4 regions of the Rothia sp. HMSC069C01 genome follow, and region 4 is predicted to be linked to each of the others. Evidence: riboswitches for the same ligand, from Rfam matches in the RefSeq annotation. Region 4 holds a riboswitch; each other region holds the start of a gene.
What was found. Region 4 has a riboswitch for S-adenosylmethionine ahead of HMPREF2981_RS05225 (AMP-binding protein). Riboswitches for the same ligand answer to the same signal wherever they lie in the genome.
Positions count from the first base shown of each region.

Region 1: another riboswitch for S-adenosylmethionine. It lies ahead of HMPREF2981_RS04590 (methylenetetrahydrofolate reductase); the one in region 4 lies ahead of HMPREF2981_RS05225 (AMP-binding protein).
Region 2: another riboswitch for S-adenosylmethionine. It lies ahead of HMPREF2981_RS02410 (nuclease PIN); the one in region 4 lies ahead of HMPREF2981_RS05225 (AMP-binding protein).
Region 3: another riboswitch for S-adenosylmethionine. It lies ahead of HMPREF2981_RS00275 (bifunctional o-acetylhomoserine/o-acetylserine sulfhydrylase); the one in region 4 lies ahead of HMPREF2981_RS05225 (AMP-binding protein).

Region 1 covers NZ_KV817389.1:35,552-39,504, reverse strand. Annotated here, with positions in the region: gene HMPREF2981_RS04600 (sugar porter family MFS transporter) at 1-283, opposite strand, end outside; gene HMPREF2981_RS04595 (aldo/keto reductase) at 404-1,405, opposite strand; SAM riboswitch class I at 1,719-1,827, shown strand; gene HMPREF2981_RS04590 (methylenetetrahydrofolate reductase) at 1,905-2,816, shown strand; gene metE (5-methyltetrahydropteroyltriglutamate--homocysteine S-methyltransferase) at 2,860-3,953, shown strand, end outside.
Region 2 covers NZ_KV817381.1:75,935-79,887, forward strand. Annotated here, with positions in the region: gene HMPREF2981_RS02395 (hypothetical protein) at 91-417, opposite strand; gene HMPREF2981_RS02400 (hypothetical protein) at 440-763, opposite strand; gene HMPREF2981_RS10850 (hypothetical protein) at 854-1,135, opposite strand; SAM riboswitch class IV at 1,400-1,528, shown strand; gene HMPREF2981_RS02410 (nuclease PIN) at 1,507-1,785, shown strand; gene HMPREF2981_RS02415 (PIN domain-containing protein) at 1,790-2,224, shown strand; gene HMPREF2981_RS02420 (cell division protein PerM) at 2,476-3,953, shown strand, end outside.
Region 3 covers NZ_KV817375.1:65,203-69,155, reverse strand. Annotated here, with positions in the region: gene HMPREF2981_RS00280 (homoserine O-acetyltransferase MetX) at 1-972, opposite strand, end outside; gene HMPREF2981_RS00275 (bifunctional o-acetylhomoserine/o-acetylserine sulfhydrylase) at 1,068-2,414, opposite strand; SAM riboswitch class IV at 2,524-2,637, opposite strand; gene HMPREF2981_RS00265 (ABC transporter ATP-binding protein) at 3,218-3,953, shown strand, end outside.
Region 4 covers NZ_KV817391.1:136,895-140,847, forward strand. Annotated here, with positions in the region: gene HMPREF2981_RS05220 (hypothetical protein) at 1-1,059, shown strand, start outside; SAM riboswitch class I at 1,344-1,460, shown strand; gene HMPREF2981_RS05225 (AMP-binding protein) at 1,466-3,610, shown strand; gene HMPREF2981_RS05230 (MFS transporter) at 3,805-3,953, opposite strand, start outside.

The DNA of each region.
Region 1 (3,953 bases), on a different contig from region 4:
CTGAGATGCGCCCGGTGACCATGGCTCCGAGGGCGGCGGCGAAGGCGAGGGAGCCTGTGACCCAGCCTTGAATGGTGTTGTCCATGCCGAGTTCGCGGCTCATGGGGTCGAGGGCACCGTTGATAACGCCGGTGTCGTACCCGAAGAGGAGCCCGCCGAAGGTTGCCACCAGCGCGATAACGCCTAGGCGGCGTGTGTGTGTGCCCTGCCCGAGCGGGGGTAGTGCACTGGCGCGATTCGGCGGCTCGGTGGTAATGCTCATGCGGGTATTTTTGTCTTTCATGAGGGTCTTGTACGGCACAGGTTGAGATACCGCACAGTCTTTAAACACTTGCTGGCTTGGGTATATTCCCGATTAGTTATATTCCCATTTGGCTATATTTGCAGTGGCGAAGGAGAAGTGTCAGAAAAGCGCGATGCTTTCGGGCGCTGGGAAAATCTCGTTGAGCCGCGCCAGTTCGTCGTCGTTGAACCGCACACTTGCGGCCTGCGCGTTTGCGCGTACCTGGTCGGGGGTGGTTGCCCCGGCGATCACGCTGGCAACGGGAGCCTGCTGTTTGAGCCAAGAGATGGATGCTTGAACCTCAGAGATCCCCAGATCGGCACAAAATTCGTGGTAGGCATCGAGTTGTTCCCAATCGGCTTGCGCGAGTACCTGCGCTTTGGAGTGCGACAGGCGTGACCCTGCCGGGATGCTGTCGCGGCGGTATTTTCCGGTCAAAAGCCCGTTAGCGAGCGGGAAATACGGGAGAACCCCGAGCCCGAAGTGGCGGGCGGCGGGCAGAATTTCGAGTTCGGCGCGGCGATCCAGCAGGTTGTAGTGGTTTTCGGCGGCGATAAACCGCTCAGTGCCGAGTTCGCGGGCGAGGTGCTCGGCGTGGGCAAGCTGCCACCCCGCAAAGTTGGAGTGCCCCAGGTAACGCACCTTTCCGCTGGTCACGAGCGTGTCGAGCGCAGACAGGGTCTCTTCCAGCGGGGTGTTCGGGTCGGGGCTGTGGTAGAAATACAGGTCAATGTACTCGGTTCCCAGACGGCGCAGTGAACCTTCGACGGCACGCATAATGTATCGGCGTGAGCCGCGCGCATCCCAGTCGTTGCCGTTGAGGGTGCCGGTGGGAAGCCCAAATTTGGTGACGATGATCAGGTCATCGCGGTTGAGATTGAGTTCGCGCATCGCGGTACCGAACATGGTTTCTGACAGCCCGGGTTCGGCGCCGTATAGGTCGGCAATATCGAAGAAGCCGATGCCCGCCTCGACTGCGGCGGCGATCACGGCGTTGGTGCCTTCCTGAGTTTGAGTGGGGGTGCCGGGGCGTCCCAGGTTGTTGCAGCCGATACCGACAGAGGGCACGACCAGCCCGGAGTTACCCAGGCGTGCATATGCGGGAGATTCGATGCGTTCCATACATTTACTCTACCGTGTTTGACAGGACGTGGTCGCAACATGACGTTCGCGGCGCTCTGCGATTCTCCCGCGAGCAGATAGTTTTGTGACGAGCAGATAACATTCCGCTATCTGTTCGTCGACATATTATCTGCTCGCGGCTAAACTTACGACCAAATCAGGTGGAGGGTTCAATTCGCCGATCCGAACCGCCGCGAACCCGTATGACGTATTGTTTCGCCGCATCCCACAATATTAAGCGGTTATGACCGCTCGACGACATGTGCCGACATATTCTTGCTGACACCGCGCATCCTGCCTAAAATGGGAACGTTATCTATCCAGAGCGACCGAGAGATCTGGCTCTTAGACGTCGCAGCAACCTCGCCAGCCTCTACCCATTGGGTGGACGGACAAGGTGCTCCCGCCAGAACCGATAGAAGTGAATTCCCTTCGCGTCTTGCTAAGATTCGGCGTACCTTCGGGCACGCTTCTATCGGGTGAACACGGAGGAATGAAAATGACGACAGTTCACCCGGCTCTTTCTTACGAGCTGTATCCGCCACGGTCGCACGCAAGCTGCGATTCCCTGCTCAAAACCATTGCCGAGCTTGAGCAAACCAACCCAGATTACGTTTCCGTTACCTATTCGGGCGATGCGCAGCGCCGCCAAAAGACGCTGGCTCTGCTCGATCACCTTGTACATGAAACCTCGCTGAATCCGCTGGCGCATCTAATCTGCGTGGGGCATTCCGTGGCCGATTTGGAACGCTCGGTTCGTCTGATTCTGGGGCTTGGAGTACGCGGGTTTCTGGCGCTGCGCGGCGATATTCCACCCGAAAACACGCGCTCGCTTGAGCTGCCTTTTGCCCGCTACCTGGTGGAGCTGATTCGCAGGGTGGAGCGTGAGGATTTCGCGCATCTTGCCGCGGGGAAAGTGTCGATTGGGGTTGCGGCGTACCCGCATAAGCACCCCGAATCGTCCTCGCTTCTTCAAGACATTGAGATTCTGCTTTCAAAGCAGCGTGCCGGGGCGGATTTCGCCATCACCCAGGTTTTCTTTGAGACCGAGCGCTATTCGGGGCTGGTGGATGCTGCGCGCCTTGCCGGGGTGGAGATGCCCATTATTCCCGGTATTATGCCCGTTACCTCGCTGGCTCGGCTGACGAAGCTGTGCGAGCTTGCCGGGCTTGAAGTACCGCGCGAGCTGGCGCATCGCCTGGAAACCGCGAGCGATTCGCGCGAGCTGCACCGCATCGGCGTGGAACATGCACTCGACCAATGTCGCAAGGTGCTTGATGCTGGCGCCCCCGGCCTGCATTTCTTCACATTTAACGAGCATGAGGCTGTGCTGGACGTCCTCGAAGAACTCGACGTTCCGCGCTACTCGAACCGTTTCAAACTCCCCCTAAGCGATCTTCAATACCTCTAAACTCCCCTTTTTATTTGACACCCTCCCACAGTAAGGAACTAGGATGACCCACACCCCATTCCCCGCAGCAACCATCGTCGGTTACCCCCGCGTGGGCCGCTTCCGCGAGCTGAAGAAGGCACAGGAAGCGTTCTGGAAAGGCAAAATCACGCAGGATGAACTGCTCCAGGCGGCCGCAGATGTGCAGCGCACCTACTATGACCGTGTGATCGAGCGCGGTCTTAGCGCCACCGATTCGTCTATCCCGGCGACTTTCTCGTACTACGATCAGGTGCTCGATGCCGTGCGCCTTTTCACCCTCGTGCCCAAGCGTCTTGCCGACGCCAAGGATGCGCGCGGCCTGCTCGATCTGCCCGGGTACTTTGCTCTAGCACGCGGCACCGAGACGCTGCCTCCGCTGGAGATGACGAAATGGTTCGATACGAACTACCACTACCTGGTGCCCGAGATCGGTCCGGATACCGAGATCAAGCTGAATCTTGAGGCTATTGACGAGCAGCTTGAAGTCGCCAAGGAGCACGGGGTGACGGTGCGCCCGCAGCTGGTCGGCCCGCTCACCCTGCTTCTCGGGGCAAAAGCCGAACAGGGTTCGCCCGAAGGGTTCACACCGCTGGATCGCCTGGACGATTTCGTGAAAGCCTACCAGCAGGTGCTCGCCGAACTGGCGGCACGCGGCGTGCAGTGGGTGCAGCTCGACGAGCCCGGCCTGACCGTGGACCGCGACATTCCCAACGCCAAAATCGCCGAATTGACGCGTAAAACTTACACCGCGTTGGCAGCCGAAACGAACCGCCCCGCAATCCTGGTGACAAGCCCCTACGGCAACCTGCGCGAGAACCTGCCCGCACTGTTAGACACCGGTATTGAGGCGCTGCATCTCGATCTGGTTTCCACGCTCTACGATGCCGAGGCGCTGACCGCCTTCAAAGACTCCGGCATAACCCTGGTGGCAGGTGCCATTAACGGGCGCAATATTTGGCGCGCCGACTTGCGAGCGCTCCTGCACGCACTCCAGAACATTAACGGCGGTGCGGTGGCGGTCGCGTCCTCAACCTCGCTGCAGCATGTGCCGCACGATCTTGACCTTGAAGACCCCGCCGATGTGCCCGTAGACGGTCTGGCTTTTGCCGACCAGAA
Region 2 (3,953 bases), on a different contig from region 4:
AGCAATCCAAACCCGATAACCAGAAGTACTGCGGCTACTGCTCCAACGGTGTATATAGCTTTTTTCATGAGCGCTCCTTAGATGCTGACTCTATGAATCAACCTGGTTCTGACCTTCTTCCAAGAGGTCTTGAGCCTGTTTAGGATGCTTTTTGTGCGTCTTGCGGGAGTTCCTGATCGCCGTGGTGAAGAGCAGAATAAAGGTGAAGAGCCCGGCGAGAAAACCGATACCTAAGAGTCGGAAACTTATATTCAAAGTTGCGCGTGTGAGCGGACTAGCTCCCTCGAATTGAATACCCCTCCATTCAGAGGCGTGATACTCCACGAGAGCGCCCCATTCTCCTAAAATAAACAGGACTATGCCACAAAAGAAGACCACCGCAGTTGTTGCTCCAACTATGTAGATAGCTTTTTTCATGGGCGCTCCTTAGATACTGGCTCTATGAATCAACCTGGTTCTGACCTTCTTCCAAGAGGTCTTGAGCCTGTTTAGGATGCTTTTTGTGCGTCTTGCGGGAGTTCCTGATCGCCGTGGTGAAGAGCGGAATCAGGACGATAAGCCCAGCGAAAAGACCAGTACCGAGAATCCAGAGACTTATCGTGAGAGTTGATCGAGTGAGAGGACTCGCTCCTTTATGCTGTACACCCCTCCACTCGAGGGCATGATACTCCACGAGTGAACCCCAGCTTCCTAGAATAAATAGTGCAGCACCAAGAACCAGAAAGATGGCAGCTAATATGCCAACCACGCGTACTATTTTCATACCCACCCCTCGGAAACGGAAACTTGTTGCGGGCTAATGGACGTTCTTCAGCATTCAGCCTGGTCTTTGATAATCATCGATCGAGAATAATCAGTTGAGCTGGCTCTTTTGGGTTTGTCGTACCTCTTGAGAACCCTTGACAGCGTTTAAAACTATGGCGGTTATACCAAAGATGAGACCGATAGCTGCGCACAGAATGCTCAGGTCGTTAGTCGCCATGACGAGGGGACTTGCTCCTGCGGGATCGACACCCCTCCATTCGAAGGCGTGGTATTCCACGAGTGAGCCCCAACCGGCCAGGATGAACAAGCCAAACCCAATGATCAGAAAAATTGCGGCCACTATCCCCATGATCTGTACAGTCTTTTTCACAGTTATCACTCTTTCTTTCCGGAAGCGTAAAGTGGGCGTGACATGGTGATATATCAGAGGCAAGATAAATTTCTGTACATTACCCAGTGTGCCGTGATTTTTCTCGAATGTGTAGGCCTGTCCTGAATGTCCAAAACTTCACACTACGCCGCCATAAGGCGGTTATATACAGATACGCACCCATAATCACGTTATGTAAATCACAAGAATTTGACGGGTTCGCACGTTTACAGATTCCTGAAAGCTGTTGTAACCTGGATTCAGCTTCAAGAGTTTCGACTGATAAGCTCCGACTATGGTCGAACGCCAACCCCATGTTCACGGGTGGCTCGGATGACGAAGCGGTTTGTATTCGCCGCCTCAGGTGGCACTTGGTACAGGCAAGAGCAACGCGAAAGGAACGCGCATTCGGCGCATGGTTGTCAATGTACAACAGCTCTTCATCTCCAGCATCCCCCCTTACTCCTGCACGCTCTTATCAGGAAAATCTGCGTGCCGCATCCGTGCCCGCACGCGGCGGTTACCAGGCAGTAAGCATTCAGGATTACGCACGTATTTCTTCTAAGCGCGACGAATTCCTCAATTTTCTGCTTCTTCCCAACCCCGAGGGTATTCCTGCCGTCGAATATGCCGGTTTGCGCGTAGCATAGGGGTATGAGCGCCTCAGGACTGCTTCTCGACTCGGATGTTCTCGCCGAGATCCGCAAAGCCACACCAGATCCCAAAGTTGTTGCCTTTCTGCGCCGCCGCGCCTATAAACACCTCTACATTTCGGTGCTGAGCGTGGGCGAACTCAAAGGACTCTACCCCTACCCAGAGACCGACCGATGGATTGCCGAACTTCTCGACAGATTCGCCGACCATATCATCAACGTGGATGCGCGCGTAAGCCTCGAATGGGCGGGACGCAGCGCCCCGCGCGGCACCCACAGTCACGGACGTAAAGATGCCGAGCCCCTGCCCACCGCCGCCCTCGAAGGTCTGATGGCGGCGAGCGCCCAAGCTCATAACCTCGAAATTGTTTCTTCAAAGGCTGAGGTGTACCGGTCCTGGGGCGTACCCGCGGTGAATCCGTGGATTGAAGACTAATCTTCCGCACAGTATTTTCACCGTAAGCGCCGGGGAAGTACCTGCGTGTTCGAGAAAGCCGTGAGAAATGCTCGGCACAGTTAGCTGTACGCGCTGCCGCATCGGTGAGAGCGCATCAGTAACGTTCGTGTAACCCCTATGTTCACGGTGAGCGGTTAACGAAGGTTAGCCGCCATTTAACCGGAACTATTTCCCCGAAAGCCCAGCAGGCTCGCACGCGCTGGCAGGTTTCATGGCATGATGGAAGAACGATGAAAAGTAGCTCTTCTACATCCCGGTATTCTGCCCCTATGCCACTCTGGCTGCAGGGCATCGTTGAATTAGTTTTTACCGCCGCGCTTTCTTTCGGGCTTGTGCTCGTTCTGCTCATGGCGGTGTGGTTTACCAACGGTTTTAACCGCATGGATTTTCCCGCACTCGCAACTCTTGCCTCCCACCTGTGGCTGCTCATGCACGGTGTGCCGCTGAATATTCCGAATGCGTTCGGTATTATCCTGCCGCACGGCATGCTCACGCTGGTGCCCATGGGGCTGAGTATTATTCCGGTGCTCTTATGCTTTAGGTCTGGGCGAAAACTGGCGCGCGCATCCTATGAGGGGGAATTCTTCAAGCCCGTACTATTAGGGTGCGCTGCCTATGGTATTTTTGCTGCCGTCGCCTTTGCGTGGGCGAGTACCGAACGGCATCTGCTGGGTATTGTTGGTGCGGCGTTGATTCCGCAGATCGTGGTGCTGGTCGGGTTGATCTGGGGCGGCTACTATGAATCGCGTTCGCTTGCCCGTATGGTGGGCGTGAACACCGCTGAACAGATTTCGCAGATGAGCCAGTACTCGCGGTGGGCGAGTTCTTATGTGTGGTCGATTGTGCGTGCCTCCATGGTGGCGATTTTCTCGCTCATTATGGGCGGTGCTCTGGTGCTGGTGATCGCCATGATGATGCGCTGGTCGCAAATCGCAACAATCTACCAGGAACTTCACGCCGGGCCGGTGGGGGCGCTCGCGGTGACCCTGCTGCAGCTGGGTTACCTTCCGAACTTGGTGATCTACGCGATGTCGTGGACTACCGGCGCCGGGTTCGCGTTCGGTGTTGACACGCATGTGGGCTGGTCGCAGACGACGATGGGCGATCTTCCGCTCTTTCCGGTGCTGGGCGCTATCCCTGAGAGCCTGGGCTGGATAGGGTATGCGAGCCTGGCGGTTTCGCTGGGCGCCGGGGCCGTTGCCGGTTGGTGGTTCTTGCGTGAAGGTGAAGACCACGTGGACGAGTGGATCACCATGAAGGTACGTTACCGGGTGATTGCGCTGCCGCTTTCTTCGCTCGTGTTGGGTTCGCTGGTGGGTGTGCTCTGTGGCGTATGGGCTTATATTTTGGGTTGGATATCCAGCGGATCGTTAGGCGTGGGGCGTTTTACTGAGGTAGGCGCATCGCCCGCAGCTTTCGCCGTGGCGACCGCAATAACTTTGGGCGCGGGTACCGCGTTGGGTAACCTGCTGTGCCATGTGCTTCTGCCCGACAGCAGTCGTGAGCTGCCGCGTTTTGCCGATGAACGTCCCAACCTGGGCAGTCGCATGAGCGAGATGCTGCAGCAGCGCCGCGCGGCGCGGGCAGAGCGTGAACAGCTCAGGAACGATGAGCAGGAACGCGAGGTACAAGAACGTGAAGAGCAGGCGCGTGAGCGGGCTCAGCAGCGGCGTGAACGCGTCAAACAGGTGCACGCCCGCCGTGCAGA
Region 3 (3,953 bases), on a different contig from region 4:
GCCGCGCCCGCGTGCAACATCGTGTGAAATCAGCGCCTCGTTCACGGCAAGGTAACTATTGGCATCGAAACGCTCAACGAGCTTATCGCCATGGTGGTCCAGGTAGCTTTCGACCGCATATCGTCCGCGGTTCTCACCGATGGACCCGCCGTCGGTGGATTCTCCGCGGTTTGCCTGCCGCCCAAAGCGGTGCTCCAACTCTGCTGGGCTGCGGTAGGTGGTATGGGCTATGCGCCTCGCCAGCGCGAGCCCGGCCGTGGGTGCCGATCCCCCATAATAATCGCCGGAAGCAAAATTGGCATCAGCACGGATGGCGAGGTTCTGGGTGTGAGCCCAGGAAATCTGTTCGGCAGTGGCGGCGGGGCCGGCGGCGATGACCGCGCATCCGCGTACCAGCTCGGGGAAGGTTGCCGCCCATTCGATAGCGCGTGCTCCGCCGAGCGATCCTCCGATGACATGGTGAAAACTCTTAATCCCCAACCGGGCGATAAGTTCGGCTTCGGCTCGTACCGAGTCGCGAATAGTGACGTAAGGGAAGCGTGACCCCCAGGGTTTTCCGGCGCCCGGGTACCCCTCGGGTACGATGCTTGCCGGACCGGTCGAGCCGTAGCATCCACCCAAGATATTGGGGGCGATCACAAAATATTTGGTGGTATCGACCACCGCGCCCGGCCCCACGATACCTTCCCACCAACCATCACTTTCGACCGCACGGATACTGGGTGCAGGCATATCTGATGTGGGAATCCCGCGCGAAACATGGGTGTCGCCGGTGAGGGCGTGCAGAATAAGAATCGCGTTGTCCCCAGCTTCGTTAAGAGTCCCCCACGTCTCGTAGCTAATGTTTACCTGTGGAAGCACGGTACCGTTTTCGAGGGTGAAATCACCGATCGCCATCTGCCGCAGGTACCCCTGAGCGCTGGGATACTGCAGTTGCGACAGATAGGTGGCGTGTACGGTATTTTCCGTCATGTTTTCTCCTGGGTAACCGGTAGTTGGTAATGGCAGGCGAGAAACCGATACCGCGACCGGGCACTTACTGTGCAGCCCGGTCGCGGCGGTGCAGGTTAGGCGTTCAGAGTCGCAAAGCCCAGTTCAAGATCTGCAATAATATCGTCAATATTTTCGATCCCTACGGCGAGGCGCACAAAGTTTTTGCTCACCCCAATTGCCTCTAGCTCTTCCTCGGAAAGCTGCGAGTGGGTGGTGGATGCGGGATGAATCACGAGCGAGCGTACATCGCCGATATTCGCTACATTGGAGTGCAGCTGCAGGGCGTCCACAAAGGTGCGGGTCTGTTCCAGGTCGGCGTCTTTAAGGGTAAATCCTACGACGGCGCCCGGTCCCTTCGGCAGGTATTTTTGGGCTCGCTCGTACCAGGGCGAGGAAGGCAGACCGGCCCAGATCACCTGATCGACCAGCGGATGCTCCTCCAACCAGTTTGCGACCTTGGTCGCGTTCTCGATATGGCGTTCGATGCGCAGGGAAAGAGTCTCCAGACCGATACCAATGTTGAAGGCGTTGGTTGGAGAGATCGCCGCCCCGGTGTCGCGCAGAAGCGAAACTCGCGCCTTGAGAATATAGGAAAGGTTCGCACCAAAAGCGGAGTCTTTGCCCAAGTCACGGGCATAAACTAGACCGTGGTAACCGGGGGCAGGTTCGTTGAACTTGGGGAACTTTTCGGGATTGGCTCCGTAGTCAAAATTCCCGGAGTCCACGATAACGCCGCCGATTGAGGTGCCGTGCCCACCCAGATATTTTGTGGCGGAATGGATTACCACATCCGCACCAAATTCGATGGGGCGCACAAGGTAAGGGGTGGGAACAGTGTTATCGACGATTAGGGGAACGCCATTGTCGTGAGCGATCTGGGCGATAGGCTCGATGTCGAGTACATCGTTACGGGGGTTAGGTACGGTTTCTCCGTAGAAGAGTTTCGTGTTGGGGCGAACCGCATCGCGCCATTGCTGCAGGTCGTCCGGGTTCTCAACAAACGTAGTTTCAACGCCGAGGTCGGCAAGCGTATATTTCAGTAGATTGTAGGTTCCTCCGTAGATCGAGGGGGAAGCCACGATATGGTCGCCCGCGCCCGCAATATTAAGAATCGCATAAGTAATAGCCGCTTGACCTGAGGCCAGCAAAAGCGCGCCCACTCCCCCTTCAAGGGATGCGATACGGTTTTCGATAACCTCTTGGGTGGGGTTGTTCAGACGGGTATAGATAGGCCCAAGCTCGGCTAGAGCAAAACGGTTAGCGGCCTGTTCTGCGTTCTCAAAGACGAACGAGGTGGTCTGGTAGATAGGTAACGCCCGAGCTCCCGTTGCAGCATCCGGTGCCTGCCCCGCGTGAATCTGGCGGGTTTCAAATTTCCAACCGGCGGGGTTGGCGGGAGTCGGGACTGTAGTGTTGCTCATGCGAAGCTCCTTGTGATAGTTCAGGGGGCCGCATGCCGATTTCGGTACAGAGTTCTTGGGTTTTCTTCTCTGCAAACGAAAAAACGATGTACCAGAATCGGGCACATCGGTCCCGCGCTTGCGTTGTACTTTGTGTTCAACGCCTGGTCCTCACCCAGGGCACCCCACCGCGGAGGAGGGTTGCCGGCCAGCTAGCTGGGGCTTATCACTGGCTCTCATGACCTGCATCTAGAGTTTCATAGGAAGCGCACATGGTCAAGCGGGATGCGTGTTTTCGGCGCATTGTTGCAAAGATGACGTTTTATGAACTGTTTTCGCGACAGCCTATTGTTTGGGAGAAACACCAATACTTATGCGCTTGTGACCGTGCCTATGTTGTACCCGAACCGCTAAAGCCATATGATCTGCCGTTAGCCGTCGCTAAATTACCATCAGTGTAGGCAATCGTGAGCCATGCTACACTGATGGAAACCTTGAATCTAGGAGTGATGAGGTATGACCTCCCGCTAAAGTCGCACCGGCTCGCGGAATGCCCGCCCAGATGGTGGGCTCTAAAAATTTTAGAAATAACCCTGCTTTGGTTCGATACATTTCAGAAGCGCATAGTGAGCGCTTGGGACACCAAAGTTCTGAGGGTTTTATTGTTATACCTTCCGCATCTGCAGTCGGTGACTTGGGATTATTCAGGCACTAAGAAGTGCCTCTCTCACGACTATTCATCTCACCCGTCCCACATATTGCAGGCGTGCGAACACCATGCTCAAGAGGCTTCGGGTGACTAAGCACCGCAAGGTTTTATCACAATGTCTACAATTCTTGACGCGGCACAGCTATGCCGCACCTTTGGCAAAGGTGAACACGCTTTCACTGCTGTCGATAATGTTTCGCTTAGTATAAGCTCCGGCGAAATTCATGCTCTGCTCGGTCCCAACGGAGCGGGAAAAACAACAATTGTACAGATGTGCGCAACACTGTTGACTCCCACCAGCGGCGCCGTTCGCATCGACGGGGTGGATGCGCTTGCGCACCCCCAGCGTGCGCGCGCATCCCTAGGGCTTGTACTCGGCGGGGATACCGGGTTCTATCCGCGAGCATCCGCCCGCGATAATCTTCTCTTCTTCGCCGACCTTGCCGGGGTTAGCGCGCGCAAACGCCGTACCCAGGTGGCGAGCGCTTTGGAACGGGTCGATCTTGCAGATGTCGCCGCGAAGAAGGTACAAGAGTTTTCCCGCGGTATGAAACAACGTCTGCACATCGCACGGGCACTGCTGGGCGAGCCAAAACTGCTGCTTTTGGATGAGCCGACGAATGGGCTTGACCCAGATATTTCACTGACAATACGCCAGTTGATTCGTTCCCTCGCTGATGATGGCACCGCCATTTTACTCACGAGCCATCTGCTGGGCGAGATTGAGGAGTTAGCGCATCGGGTCACGGTCATCGGTGCCGGTCGCATGGCGGTTTCGGGCACAGTGGCGGATATTACCGCGCACGCCGGGATCTCCGCTACCACCGTGGGACGTGTGGGTGCGAATGCTG
Region 4 (3,953 bases):
GCCGCATGGACAACCCCAATTATTGTTTCTTCCGCTGTAGTTCCGGCTTATGCGGCTTCGTATGATGACACACGCCCTGACTACGGTATCTTTACCCAGGCGTTCGTCACCCACCAGGAACTAGACACTAACAGTTTCCTGGGGCTAGATTCATTTAGCGGCCCGGTTGAGAACGAGCACGCCAGCGTCCCGGCAGGTTCAAGCGGTCTCTACTCGGCTGGCAACGGTAAATTTACCCCCGGCGGCAGCATCGGCAAGGCAAAATGGGGTGGCGCTGGTTTCTGGTTCTCAGCACCCAAGGCAACCACTAAAGACGGTAAGCAGACATACTACTCGGGCACCACTACCCTGCTCGCCGGTGCGCGCCTACGCTTGGAGCACCGTTTCGTTTTCCCCGACTGGGCCGAGATCGACGGGGCAGAACCTCCGGGCTGGAATAAAAATACTGACGATTTTGCGGTTTCCCTCGTCGTCAATCCCACGCCAGAAAACGGCGATAATCCCCAGCTCGTCGCCTTCAACGGTGGTGCTATGCACGGTTACTTCAGCGAGATGACCGCCAACGGCAATAAGCTGATAGGCTACGTCGATATTACGCTTGACCATGATGTTGTAGCTTCCAGTCATAACGGCGGCGGGACTCAGGTCTACAACCAGATCTTGGCCAGCCAGTTCGGTACACATTTTGAAGATTTCTATCTCGAACACTACGGTGTGACCACCACCCTGACGATCCTCAGCGGCACTCTGCGCTACGAACCTGAGAATGGTGCCCCCAAGAGCGATATTGACCTGACCGGTCAGCAGGCTGTGGCCTCCATCGAACATGTTGGTGAACCTGAGGATCCGGATCCGAGCACTCCCAGCACCCCCAGCGACAAGTCAAAAGGCGGCGGTTCCAACTCGACGGGATCAACGGGTGACCAGAAAAACAAGGATCAAGAGAGCGACTTCACCGTCCGTAACGACATTCAGATCGATCCTAACGACTGGTTATCCGGGCAGAAAAACCCTAACGGAGCCTCGAAAGGCTCAACCAACGCACAAAAACAGAACTAATCGGTAATTTTGGGTGAGTAAATGGCACTCCCGCCGGGTAAATCCTCTTGACGAGGCGCATCCCGGTGGGAGTGTTTTTTTGTACTGTTCGCGAGCAGGTGGTTTTTGACCCGAGCAGGTAGGAAAATCCTACCTTGTCGACAAAATCCTACCTGCTCGCGGTATAGGGTGTGGTGTGGATGCGTGGGCGCAATGTTGCGGAATGTTACGAACGTGGCGCATACACGCGCAATATGACGGGGTGTCTTTGCACCTGCGCCAGCTACAAGGTTTACTAGATTGGTAATCCATCTAGAGCGACCGAGAGACCTGGCTCGACGACGTCGCAGCAACCTCGCCTGCGGTGGCGCATCATGCGCCTTCATAACGCCGAAGGTGCTAACGCCAGCAACCGATGGGAGATACTGTGGGACTTCCCTCCCCTTTTTCATTCACGAATCCTCTAGCACCCACCCCCAACCCCGCGCACGAATCTGACGAGGCGCGGGTAGCGTTCTGGGAAAAACAAGCCGAACGCCTAAGCTGGGGCAAGACCTGGGACAACGCACATACCTTCCAGAAACCGCAGGTTATCGGAACCGACGCTGAGGGCATCGAAGAATACTCCGTACCCGAGATTAAGTGGTTCGAGGGCGGCAAACTCAACGTCGCCTACAACTGCGTGGACCGCCACGTGGAGGCGGGCCGCGGCGACAAAGTAGCCCTCTATTTCGAGGGCGAACCCGGTGACCGTGAAGCTATCACCTACGCCGAACTGCAGCGACGCATCGCCCGCGCCGCCAACGGCCTGCTCAAACTCGGCGTGCGTAAAGGCGACCGTGTAGTAATCTACCTGCCGGTTATTCCCGAAACCATTATTTTCACGCTTGCGTGCGCGCGGATCGGCGCAATTCATTCGCTCGTGTTCGGTGGGTTCTCGGCGGAGGCGCTGAAGTTCCGGGTGGAAGACACCGGCGCGAAGGTTCTGATCACCACCGACGGGCAGAACCGCCGCGGCAAGGTCGTGCCCGTGAAGGTGAATGCCGATGAAGCATGCTCGGGTGAGAACAATATCGAGCACGTGATCGTGGTGGACCGTACAAGCGCCGCAGACCCCGTGGCGCACGCGCAGGTTCCCTGGACGGCCGGGCGCGATATTTGGTACCACGATTTGGTGGACGATCAGCCCGATACCCATGAGTACGAGCTGCACGATGCCGAAGACCCGCTGTTTATCATCTATACCTCCGGCACCACGGGCAAGCCCAAGGGCCTGGTGCACACGATGGCGGGGTATTTGGTGCAGACCGCATACACCCACGCGCTGCTGTACGATCTGCTGCCGGACTATGTGGATGACGACGGGGTGCTGCGCCCCGATGAGCTGTCTGCCGTGAACGATCCGACGAAGGTCGAATCGACTGTGCACTGGTGTACCGCCGATCTCGCGTGGGTGACCGCACACACCTATGAAATCTATGGTCCACTCGTGAATGGGGTTACCGAGGTTATTTTCGAGGGTACCCCCAATACTCCGCATTATGGCCGCCATTTCGAGGTTATCGAACGCTACGGCGTCACCAATTATTACACCGCGCCCACCCTGATTCGTTCCCTCATGGGGGCTTTTCCTGACGGCCCCGAACCTGGAAAATACGACTTCTCAACTGTGCGTCTGCTCGGGTCTGTGGGCGAGTCCATTAACCCTCAGGCGTGGAAGTGGCTGCGCAAGCACGTGGGTGGGGGTACCGCATCGTTTATCGATACGTGGTGGCAGTCCGAGACCGGCTCGACCATCTGCTCCCCACGGCCACACGACCCCGCCTTCGCGCCCGAAGGGACCTTCCCCGAAGGTACCCCGCACTGCACTCCCCTTCCCGGATGCGCCACCCGCGAAGTCCCCGGAGTCTCGGTGCACGTGGTGGACGAGCACGGTGACCTCGTTGAGCCCGGCAAACAGGGCTTCATTGTGGTCGATAAGATCGGTCCCTCCATGGCACGCACCGTCTGGGGCGACCCGCAACGCTACCTGAATTCCTATTGGAAGCACTACGGTACGCGCGGCTGGTTCCTCGCCGGTGACGGCGCGAAAGTCGATGATGAAGGCAACGTGTACATCCTGGGGCGCATTGACGATGTGATCAACATTTCCGGGCACCGCCTTTCGACCATCGAAATTGAGTCTGCGCTCGTGACGCACCCGGCCGTGGTGGAGGCTGGCGTGTGCCCCGTGGAGGACGAGCTAACCGGCCACCAGGCAGTCGCCTATGTGACGCTCACCGACGAAGGTCGGGCACTTACCGAAGACGAGCTGAAGACTGCACTCACCCAGCATGTGCGCGAGTATATTGGCCCTATCGCTAAACCCAAGGATGTGGTCGCGGTCGCCGATATTCCTAAGACTCGTTCAGGGAAGATTACCCGCCGTCTGCTGGGTGAGCTCTACCAGGGGCATAAGCTGGGCGATATTTCTTCGCTTCAGAATGAGGAGGCGCTCGGCGCTATCGCACAGGTGCTCGTGAACACCGGGCGAGTAGACCCGGATGCGTTCGCAGAGGATCAAGCGGCATAGGGGTTACGCTCGGCAGCGGCATCGCGCCGAATCTGATAGAAAGGTTCTCTGCGAGCGCGAGTGTTTTGCGGAGGCAATAGCTCCCGCCCTCAATACCCTGATGAAACTACAATGCGGCATATAACCTGCTGGTTATATGCCGCATTGGCTATATATACTAGTCAAATAGTATATTCCTCAAATGGAATTATGGCTTAGAAGGATTTTTCGCGTCCTTTTTCCGAAGAAATAGGTTGCGTCTCGTCTGCGGGGCGTGCCTCGGTGGAGGCGGTCACCTCCGCATCAGGATCGGTACCGGAAGAGTTTGAGCCGTCCCGTGCCGAGTCAGCTTCCGTTTGTGGCT